3 regions of the Hydrogenophaga sp. UC242_50 genome follow, and region 3 is predicted to be linked to each of the others. Evidence: predicted binding sites of a transcription regulator. Region 3 holds the regulator's gene; each other region holds the start of a gene.
What was found. Region 3 encodes sigma-54, which starts transcription at its own class of promoters, with help from an activator protein. Its sites were predicted from a motif close to TGGCANGNAANCTGCTTT; they were not measured.

Region 1: a site for sigma-54 is predicted at 1,151-1,168, ahead of ACFJGX_RS02915 (ammonium transporter). Genes of this name have one in related genera too.
Region 2: a site for sigma-54 is predicted at 1,889-1,906, ahead of ACFJGX_RS11205 (urease subunit gamma). Genes of this name have one in related genera too.

The regions. Positions count from the first base shown of each region.
Region 1 is NZ_CP170553.1:558,384-561,654, forward strand. It holds gene ACFJGX_RS02905 (TspO/MBR family protein) at 1-137, opposite strand, end outside; gene ACFJGX_RS02910 (sulfite exporter TauE/SafE family protein) at 161-922, opposite strand; gene ACFJGX_RS02915 (ammonium transporter) at 1,371-2,564, shown strand; gene ACFJGX_RS02920 (hypothetical protein) at 2,582-2,887, shown strand; gene ACFJGX_RS02925 (GMC family oxidoreductase) at 2,979-3,271, opposite strand, start outside.
Region 2 is NZ_CP170553.1:2,182,464-2,185,734, forward strand. It holds gene ureC (urease subunit alpha) at 1-603, opposite strand, end outside; gene ACFJGX_RS11195 (urease subunit beta) at 614-919, opposite strand; gene ACFJGX_RS11200 (HupE/UreJ family protein) at 924-1,511, opposite strand; gene ACFJGX_RS11205 (urease subunit gamma) at 1,537-1,839, opposite strand; partial or broken gene ACFJGX_RS11210 (ATP-binding protein) at 1,956-3,271, shown strand, end outside.
Region 3 is NZ_CP170553.1:2,528,559-2,531,829, reverse strand. It holds gene ACFJGX_RS13055 (CHASE sensor domain-containing protein) at 1-123, shown strand, start outside; gene ACFJGX_RS13050 (ATP-binding protein) at 120-1,184, shown strand; gene rpoN (RNA polymerase factor sigma-54) at 1,188-2,678, opposite strand; gene ACFJGX_RS13040 (GlsB/YeaQ/YmgE family stress response membrane protein) at 2,936-3,208, opposite strand.

The DNA of each region.
Region 1 (3,271 bases), 2.0 Mb from region 3:
CAGCCGGGCCGGTTCAGCTGCGCATAGAACGACGCGGCCTCCACCGACGCCAGGGCACCCAGACCCCCCGCCAGCAGCACCAGCGCCAGCCAGCCCATAAAACCCAGGGTCTGTGCACGGATGGAGCGAGACGGCATAAGGGCCTCCTTGGAAGTGGGTGTCAGCGTCGGATCCAGGCGTCGTACGTGGTCTTGAGGATCAGCGCGCTCACCACGAAGATGAACACGATGCGCACGAAGCCGCTGCCGTGTTTCAGGGCAAGCCGCGTGCCCAGCAGGCTGCCGACCACGTTGGCGATGGCGATGGCGAGCACGAAATGCCACCACACATGGCCCTTCCAGGCGAACAGCGCCAGCGCGGCCAGGTTCGTGGCGGTGTTGAGCAGCTTGGCGCTGGCGCTGGCGTGCAGGAAGTCGTAACCCAGCCAGCGCACGAACAGAAAGACGAAGAAGCTGCCCGTTCCAGGGCCGAAGAAGCCGTCATAGAAGCCGATGACGGCACCGAGCAGGCTTGCGGCCAGCATTTCCTGGCGGCCGCTGAAGCGCGGCGTGTGGTGCCGACCCAGCTCCTTGCGCGCCAGGGTGTAGCCCAGCACCAGCAGCAGCACCAGCGGCAGGGCACGGCGCAGGAAGTCGGGCGAGATCACGGTGACCGTCCAGGCCCCCGCCATGGAGCCGGCAAAACCCACCGCCGCCGCCGGCAGCAGCGCATGCCAGGGCATCTCGACCCGGCGCGCGTACTGCAGCGTGGCCGCCGCCGTGCCCCAGACCGAGGCGCCCTTGTTCACACCGAACAGCGTGGCCGGGTGGGTGGTGGGAAACATCGCGAACAGCGCCGGCACCAGGATGAGGCCGCCGCCACCCACGATCGAATCGACAAAACCGGCGAACAGCGACGCCAGCGAGACCAGAAGCAGTTCCATCCCAGGATTGTCGCCGGACGGCTCCGGGCAAAAAAAAGCCGACCCTTGTGGGGTCGGCTCGAGGAATCTGGCATCTCTGGAGGACGCTGAAACCGTTGTTCGAATTGGACTGGGTTGTCTCCTCGGTCCCCCGCGGTCACCAGCGCTGGGCGCTGTTGGCGAGTGCATGCACTGTAGCGGCCCGCACCAGGGCTGTGCATCCGGGCTTTCCCTTGCTTTCTGGCGGTTTGGCACAGGAAATGCAACGGTCTGTTCGTCGTTGGAAGAGAGCCATTCATGCACCAATACCGCTATTTCGTTCGGCGGGGCCTGCTCCTGCCCACCTTGCTCTGCGCAGCTTTTGGCCGCCTCGCAAGGCGAAACCACAGAAGCCGTGACAAAAGTCACGCTCGATGCACCAGGCCTGGTCGCGGCCAGCGCCATCCAGGGGGCCGACACGGCCTGGCTCATGGTCAGCACCGCGCTGGTGCTGCTCATGACGCTGCCGGGCATCGCCCTGTTTTATGGCGGCATGGTGCGCCGCCTGAACGTGATCAACACCATGGCGAGCGTGGTCGGCATCGCCGCCGTGGTCAGCGTGCTGTGGTTCGCGCTGGCCTATTCGCTGGCCTTCACCCCCGGCGGCGCGCTGGGCGGCTTCATCGGCGGTCTCGGCCGCATGGGCTTCTCGGGCATGGACTACCTGGGAACCACCGGCCAGGTGGCGGTGAGCCACATCGCGCAGCACGTGCCGGAATCGGTGTTCGCGATGTTCCAGCTCACCTTCGCCATCATCACCTGCGCGCTGGTGGTGGGCGCGCTGGTCGAGCGCATGCACTTCGGCGCGCTGCTGCTGTTCGCCGGCCTGTGGCTGCTGCTGGTGTACGCGCCGGTCGCGCACTGGGTGTGGGAACCGGGCGGCTGGCTCGCGCAGCTGGGTGCGCTGGATTTCGCCGGCGGCGCGGTGGTGCACATCAACGCCGGCGCGGCCGCCCTGGTCTGCGCTTACGCCCTGGGCCCACGCTCGGGCTACGGGCAGGAGCCCTTCGTGCCGTTCAACCTGGGCCTGACCATGGCCGGCACCGGCCTGCTGTGGGTGGGCTGGTTCGGTTTCAACGCCGGCTCGGCCCTGGCCGCCGACGGCCGCGCGGGCCTGGCCCTGCTGGTCACGCACGTGGCGGCCGCCTCGGGCGCGCTCGCCTGGATGGCCGCCGAGTGGCTGGCGCGCAAGCGCGCCTCGCTGCTGGGCCTGTGTTCGGGCGTGGTCGCCGGGCTGGTGGCGATCACGCCGGCGGCCGGGTTCGTCACGCCGCGCGGCGCCCTCCTCATCGGCCTGGTGGCCGGCGTGGCCTGTTACTGGGGCGCGACCGCGCTCAAGCGCCAGCTGCGCGCGGACGACTCGCTCGATGTGTTCGGCGTGCACGGCGTCGGCGGTCTGGTGGGCGCGCTGCTCACCGGCGTGCTGGCCGACCCGGCCATATCAGGCGTGCAGGCCAGCCTGCTGGCGCAGCTGATCGCCTGCGTGGCGGTGCTGGCCTACAGCCTGGTGATGACGGCGGTCGTGCTGTGGATCACCTCGCGCTTCACCACCTTGCGCGTGCGCGAGGGCGTGGAGCGCGCCGGGCTGGATGTGTCCCTGCACAACGAACAGCTCGGCCACTGAGCAGCGGCACCCCCCCCATGAGCACCGCGCCCGACCCCTTCGCCATCGCCGCCCACCTGCACGTGCTGCTGCGGCGCAAGACCGGCCGGGTGACGGACACGGAGTGGATGGCGACCAACGCCGACTACGCGCGCGAGATCGTGCGCCATGCGCGCGAAAAAGCCGCGAGCGACGGGCACGAGGAGCTGCTGCCCTGGGCCGAGAAGCTGGAGGCGGCCATTCCCGCCATGGGCGTGCCGCCGCGCAAGACCCTGCTCGACGTCGCCACCGAGGCGCTGCGCGGCAAAGGTGACGGAAACCAGTACGTCGGCCGGTTGAGGTAATCGCATCCAGAGACACCGAGGGTCCGGCTCCGCCGGCCCCAGGGGTCGTCCCCCCTCTCAGGGGGGAAGCCGCGTCAGCGGCGCAGGGGGGTCACTCTCCTGCCACGATCCAGGTCGCGGCCTTCTCCGCGATCATGAGCGTGGGGCTGTTGGTGTTGCCGCTGGTGATGGTGGGCATCACGCCCGCGTCCACCACGCGCAGCCCGGCCACGCCGCGCACGCGCAGGTGGCTGTCGACGACGGCCATGGGGTCGTCGGCGCGGCCCATTTTGGTGGTGCCCACCGGGTGGAAGATGGTGGTGGCGATGTCGCCGGCCAGGCGCGCGAGCTCCTCGTCGGTCTGGTACTGCAGGCCGGGCTTGAACTCCTCGGGCTGGTACTTGC
Region 2 (3,271 bases), 350 kb from region 3:
CTTGCCCAGGAAGCCCAGGTTCATGGGCAGGCCGTCGGCGGCCTGCAGCATGCGCTCGATGTGCCAGGGGCCGGGCGTGCAGGTGGTGGCGAAGGTGCCGGTGGCCGGGCCGGTGCCGCCGCCGAGCATGGTGGTCACGCCCGAGGTCAGCGCCTCGTCCACCTGCTGCGGGCAGATGAAGTGGATGTGGCTGTCGATGCCGCCGGCCGTGACGATGTGGCCTTCGCAGCTGATGACCTCGGTGCCCGGGCCGATGACGATGTCCACGCCGGGCTGGGTGTCGGGGTTGCCGGCCTTGCCGATGGCGACGATGCGCCCGCCCTTCAAGCCGATGTCGGCCTTGACGATGCCCCAGTGGTCGATGATCACCGCGTTGGTCATCACCGTGTCCACCGACCCTTCGGCGCGGGTGCGCAGGCTTTGCGCCATGCCGTCGCGGATGGTCTTGCCGCCGCCGAACTTCACTTCCTCCCCGTAACCACCGGCGGCCAGGGTGTAGTCCTTCTCGATCTCGATCACCAGGCCGGTGTCGGCCAGGCGCAGGCGGTCGCCGACGGTGGGGCCGAACATGTCGGCATAGGCGCTGCGGGGGATGCTTGCCATGGGCTGTCTTTCAGAGGGCGCTTTGGGTCAGGCCACGAAAGCCGTACACGATGCGGTCGCCCGCGTAGTCCACCAGCTCGACGGTGCGCTGCTGGCCGGGCTCGAACCGCACGGCGGTGCCGCTGGCGATGTTCAGCCGCATGCCGCGCGCGGCGGCGCGGTCGAAGTCGAGCGCGCCGTTGGTCTCGGCGAAGTGGTAGTGCGAGCCGACCTGGATCGGGCGGTCGGCGCCGTTCTTCACCACCAGGGTGATCGTGCGCCGGCCGGGGTTGAGCGGGTGCTCGCCCGCGTCGGTGAAGAGTTCGCCGGGGATCATGGCTTCAGCCCGCCAGCAGGGACCAGCCCATGTTCAGGCCCATCAGCGCCACCACGCCGCCGGCCACGCGCGGCAGCCAGTGGTTGGCGCGCTTCAGGCCCAGGCCCATGCCGATGCCCACCGCGTGCAGCACGGCCGTGCCCAGCACCATGCCGGCCAGGGCCGCGCCATCGGCCAGCTCCTGTCCGTGCGCCGCGCCGTGGAACAGCGCGAAGGCCCCCACCAGCACCGCGCCCGCCGCCTCGGGCAGTTTCACCTGCGCGGCCAGCAGCAGGCCCACCACCAGCATGGAGGCCGCGATCATCGGCTCGATGGCGGGGAAGGCCACGCCCGCCTGCGCCATCAGCGCGCCGGCCAGCAGCAGGGCGGCGAACGACACCGGTGCGACCCACAGGCGTTTCGTGGTCATGGCGCTCCACACGCCCACGGCCAGCATGGCGGCGAGGTGGTCCAGCCCGGTGATGGGGTGCAGGAAACCGGTGAGGAAACCGCCGTGGTCGTGCGCATCGCCCACATGGGCGGCGGCGGAGAACGACAGGGCGGCGAGGGTGAGGGCGGGCAGGGCGCGCTTGAGGAAGAAGGCGAAAGTCATGGGGTCTCCTGAATCCTGAATGGGGTCACACGATCGGCTGGTGCACCGTGACGAGTTTGGTGCCGTCGGGGAAGGTGGCTTCCACCTGGATGTCCGGGATCATCTCGGCGATGCCGTCCATCACGTCGGCGCGGGTGAGCACGCTGCGGCCTTCGCTCATCAGCTGAGCCACGGTCTTGCCGTCGCGCGCGCCCTCCATCACGGCCGCGCTGATCAGCGCCACCGATTCGGGGTAGTTGAGCTTGAGGCCGCGCGCCTTGCGCCGCTCGGCCAGCAAGGCGGCGGTGAAGATCAGCAGCTTGTCTTTCTCTCGGGGCGTGAGTTCCATGGTGGTGCGCGATCGTCAAGGGAGCCTGAGCATACAAGTTGCCCTGGAATCAGCAATTCCCGTGCCCCAGGCCCGGCGTGGCATGAAAGCTGCGAAATCCCGGTGTGAACCCCGCCGTGCCCCCACCGCCTTCCCCGCCCGCCAGCGCCCCGCCGCCGGCCGGGCAGGACGCGCCGCAGCGCATCATCAAGGTGCGCCGCGACTACAACAGCTGGGTCGGCAGCGAGACCATGGAGGACTACGCGCTGCGCTACACGCCGCAGCGTTTCCGCAAATGGAGCGAGTGGCGGGTGGCGCAACACCGCGTTCGGTGCCGCCTCCTTCCTGATCCTCGAGGCCGTGGGTGCCACGCTGCTGGTGCAGTACGGCTTCGTCAACGCCGCGCTGGCCATCCTCTGCACCGGCCTCATCATCTTCCTGGGCGGCCTGCCCATCAGCGTCTACGCCGCGCGCCATGGGGTGGACATGGACCTGCTCACGCGCGGCGCGGGCTTCGGCTACATCGGCTCGACCATCACCTCGCTGATCTACGCGTCCTTCACCTTCATCTTCTTCGCGCTCGAAGCGGCGGTGATGGCCTACGCGCTCGAACTCGCGCTCGACATCCCGCCCGCCTGGGGCTACCTGATCTGCGCGCTGGTGGTCATCCCCCTCGTGACGCACGGCGTCTCGGTCATCAGCCGCTTCCAGGTCTGGACCCAGCCGCTGTGGGTCGTGATGATGGTGGTGCCTTTTGGGGCGGTGGCCTGGATGGCGCCCGAGACCTTCACCAACGTGGTGCGGTACGGGGGCGAATCTGGTGCGGGCGCGGTGTTCGACTGGCACCTGTTTGGTGCGGCGCTCACGGTGGGCATCGCGCTCATCACGCAGATGGGCGAGCAGGCCGACTACCTGCGCTTCATGCCCGCGAAGGAGCCCGGCCACGCGCTGCGCTGGTGGCTGGGCGTGCTCGCCGGGGGGCCCGGCTGGGTGGTGCTGGGCGTGGTCAAGATGCTGGGCGGCGCGCTGCTGGCCTACTTGGCCATCAGCCACATGGTGCCGCCCGAGCGCGCGGTGGACCCCAACCAGATGTACCTCGCGGCCTACGAGTTCGTGTTCGCCGACTACGGCTGGGCGGTGGCGGCCACGGCGCTGTTCGTGGTGGTCTCGCAGCTCAAGATCAACGTCACCAACGCCTACGCGGGCTCGCTGGCTTGGAGCAATTTTTTCTCGCGCATCACGCACAGCCACCCGGGCCGCGTGGTGTGGGTGGTGTTCAACACGCTGATCGCCTTCATGCTGATGGAGATGAACGTGTTCCAGGCGCTGGGCGAGGTGCTGGGCCTGTACTCCAACATCGCCATCGCCTGGATCATGGCGGTGGTCGCCGATCTCGTGATCAACAAGCCGCTGGGCTGGTCGCCCAAGGGCATCGAGTTCAAGCGCGCCTACC
Region 3 (3,271 bases):
CTCGAACGCGAGATGGTGACGCGCCAGGGCGTCGAACGCGAACTGCGCCAGGCCGACCGCCAGAAGGACACCTTCCTGCGCAGCCCCTCGCCCACGAATTGCGCAACCCCCTCTCGCCCATGACGAGCGCGGTGGCCCTGCTGCAGATGCCGCAGGTGTCGCCGCAGGCACGGGAGAAGGCGCTGGCGGTGCTCGAGCGCCAGCTGCAGCACATCGTGCGCCTGGTCAACGACCTGCTGGACGCCTCCCGGGTGCGCACCGGCAAGCTGTCGCTCGACACGGCGCCGGTGAACATCGGCGAGCTGCTGCACACCGCCACCGAAGGCGCGCAGGCGCTGGCGCAACAGCATGGCCTGCAGCTCACGCTGCACCTGCCCGATGCGGCGCTGTATGTGAACGGCGACGCGGTGCGGCTGACGCAGGTGTTCTCCAACCTGCTGAACAACGCCTGCCGCTACACCCCGCACGGCGGGCGCGTGGACCTCTCGCTCACCTCGACGCCATCCTCGGTCGAGGTGACGGTGGTGGACACCGGCATCGGCGTGGAGCCCGCCATGCAGGAACGCATCTTCGACCTGTTCGAACAGGCGGACCAGTCCATGCAGCGCGGCAGCGCCGGGCTGGGCGTGGGGCTGACGCTCTCGCGCCAGATCATCGAGCTGCACGACGGTTCGCTGTCCATGCACAGCGAGGGCCTGCACCGCGGCTCGTGCTTCACGGTGCGGCTGCCCCGCCTGCATCGAGAGCCACCGCGCGACGAGCCCCCCACCGTGGCGCCGTCCCACGCCCAGCCCTCGCGCCCGCTGCGCCTCCTGATCGCGGACGACAACGTCGATCTGACGGTGAGCCTGTCGGCCGTGCTGTCCTCACATGGGCACTTGGTCGAGGTCGTGCACGATGGCGAAGCGGCGGTTCGCGCGGCGCGCGCGCAGGTGCCGGACGTGGCGCTGCTCGACATCGGCATGCCCGGCCTCGACGGCCACCAGGTGGCGCGGGCGCTGCGCGCCGATGCCACCACGCAGGGCATCCGCCTCGTGGCCATCACCGGCTGGGGCCGCGACGCCGACCGCGAGGCCGCGCGCCTGGCCGGCTTCGATCAGCACCTGCTCAAACCGGTGAACCCCGAACAGCTGCTGCGGCTGCTGAGCGAGCCGCCAGAAGCGCCCCGCGCCCCGCCGGCCTGAGCCTCAGGCCGAGACGGCCAGGCCGTCATGGCGCTTGCGCCGGCCCACGGCCTCGATGCGCAGCATCTGACGGTACTTGGTGACGGTGCGCCGCGCCACCGTCAGGCCCTGCCGGGCGAGCTGGCGCGTGATCTCGGCGTCCGACAGCGGCCGATCGGTCGACTCCGCTTCGATGATGTCCTGGATCAAACCCCGGATCGCGGTGCCCGAGCAGGCCTTGCCATTGGCGCTCACCATCGCGCGCGAGAAGAAGTGCTTGAGCTCGTACACGCCGGTGGGCGTGGCGATGTACTTGTTGTTGGTGACGCGCGAAACCGTGGATTCGTGGATGCCGACCTCGTCGGCGATCTCGCGCAGGCCCAGCGGCTTCATCGCCATGCTGCCGTATTCGAAGAAGTGGCGCTGGCGCCGCACGATGGCCTGCGACACGTCGAGGATGGTCGAGAAGCGCTGCTCGACGTTGCGCAGCGTCCAGCGCGCCTCCTGCAGGTGCGCGCCCATCTCGGCGTTCTCGGCGCAGCGGTGGCGCTGGAACAGCTGGGCGTACACCTCGTTGATGCGCACCTTGGGCACGACCGCGGCGTTGAGCCGCACGTTCCACGCGCCCCGGTCCTTCTTCACGATCACGTCGGGCACGATGTAGTTCACCCGGGAAGAACTCAGGCGCCAGCCCGGTCGCGGGTCGAGGTGGCGGATGCGGTCACACACCGCCTCGACCTCGCCCACCGAGGCGTCCAGCGCCCGCGCCAGGGCAGGCACATCGCGCGCCGCCAGGCTGTCCATGTGGTCGTTGACGATGGCGCGCGCCATCGCGCGCACGTGGGGGCATTCGATCTCGCCCAGCTGCAGGCTGAGGCATTCCGCCACATCGCGCGCGGCCACACCGGCCGGCTCCAGCGACTGCACCAGCTTGAGCGCGATCTGCAGGTCTTCCAGCGTCGCTGCGGGCACCACGTCCGCTACCTCGCGCAGTTCGTTCAGGGGCGTGCGCAGGTAGCCGTCGTCGTCGAGCGACTCGACCACCACACCGGCCAGCGCGAGGTCGCGCGGCGACAGGGCCATGGTGCCGAGCTGCCCGTGCAGGTGGGCATTGAGCGGGGTTTCCTCCATCATGAAATCGAGCGCGGACACATCCCCGTCATGTCCCTGGCGGGCCGGGGTCAGACCATCGGCGAGCCACAGGTCGCTGTCGGACGCGGTGGACCGGTCGACCTCGGCCTCCGCCGGCGCCGCCAGATCGGTCTCGCGCGGTCCGTCGTACACCTCGCCGGCCGCTTCGCCCGATCGGCTGTCGATGTCACCATCCCGCAGGCCTTCGCGCTCGTCCTCGTCATCGCCCTCTTCCGCTTCCAGGAACGGATTGCGCCCCAGCACGTCGCGCACCACGATGCCGAAATCCAGCGAGGACATCTGCAGCAGGCGCACGGCGTGCTGCAAGCGGGGAGACAGGGTCTGGCTCTGGCGCTGGTCGGCGCGGGCGTCCATCTGGATCATGCGGTTCTCCTCCGGTAAGGCATGGTCGGCGGTGTCGCGAGGTGCGGCCGCCTCAGACCAACACCCTATGCAACCACCATGCCGCACGAGCGCGGAAGACACAAATTCCCACAAAACCACGTAACCGTCAGGCCCTCACAGAGGGACACGGTGCGCACCTTCCCGAACATTCAGACACAGTCGATCGGAACGCCCTTCAGGCCGACCCGCGCAAGGGCGCATCTTGCGGCAAGATTTGCCGAAACGGCCCGCGCGGACTAGTGCATCGATTCGTGTCGAAAGAGGTTGATGAGCGCCAGCAGGATGATGGCGCCGATCAGCGACACGAGCATGGCGCCCACGTTGAAGACGCTGTCGTTGAGGGTGTCCACCCCCATCAGGGGTGAGAGCACCCAGCCACCGATGGCGGCGCCCACGATGCCGGCCACGACATTGCGCACGATGCCCTGGCGCCCATCCGTGGACAGGACCACGCTGGCCAGCCTGCCCAACAGGCCGCCGACCGCCAACCAGAGGATGATGTTGATCATGGCGTTGCTCCTCGTTAGAGTGGTCGCAGGAAGTTCCTTCGAACCTGCCGGGGGCAATCCCCG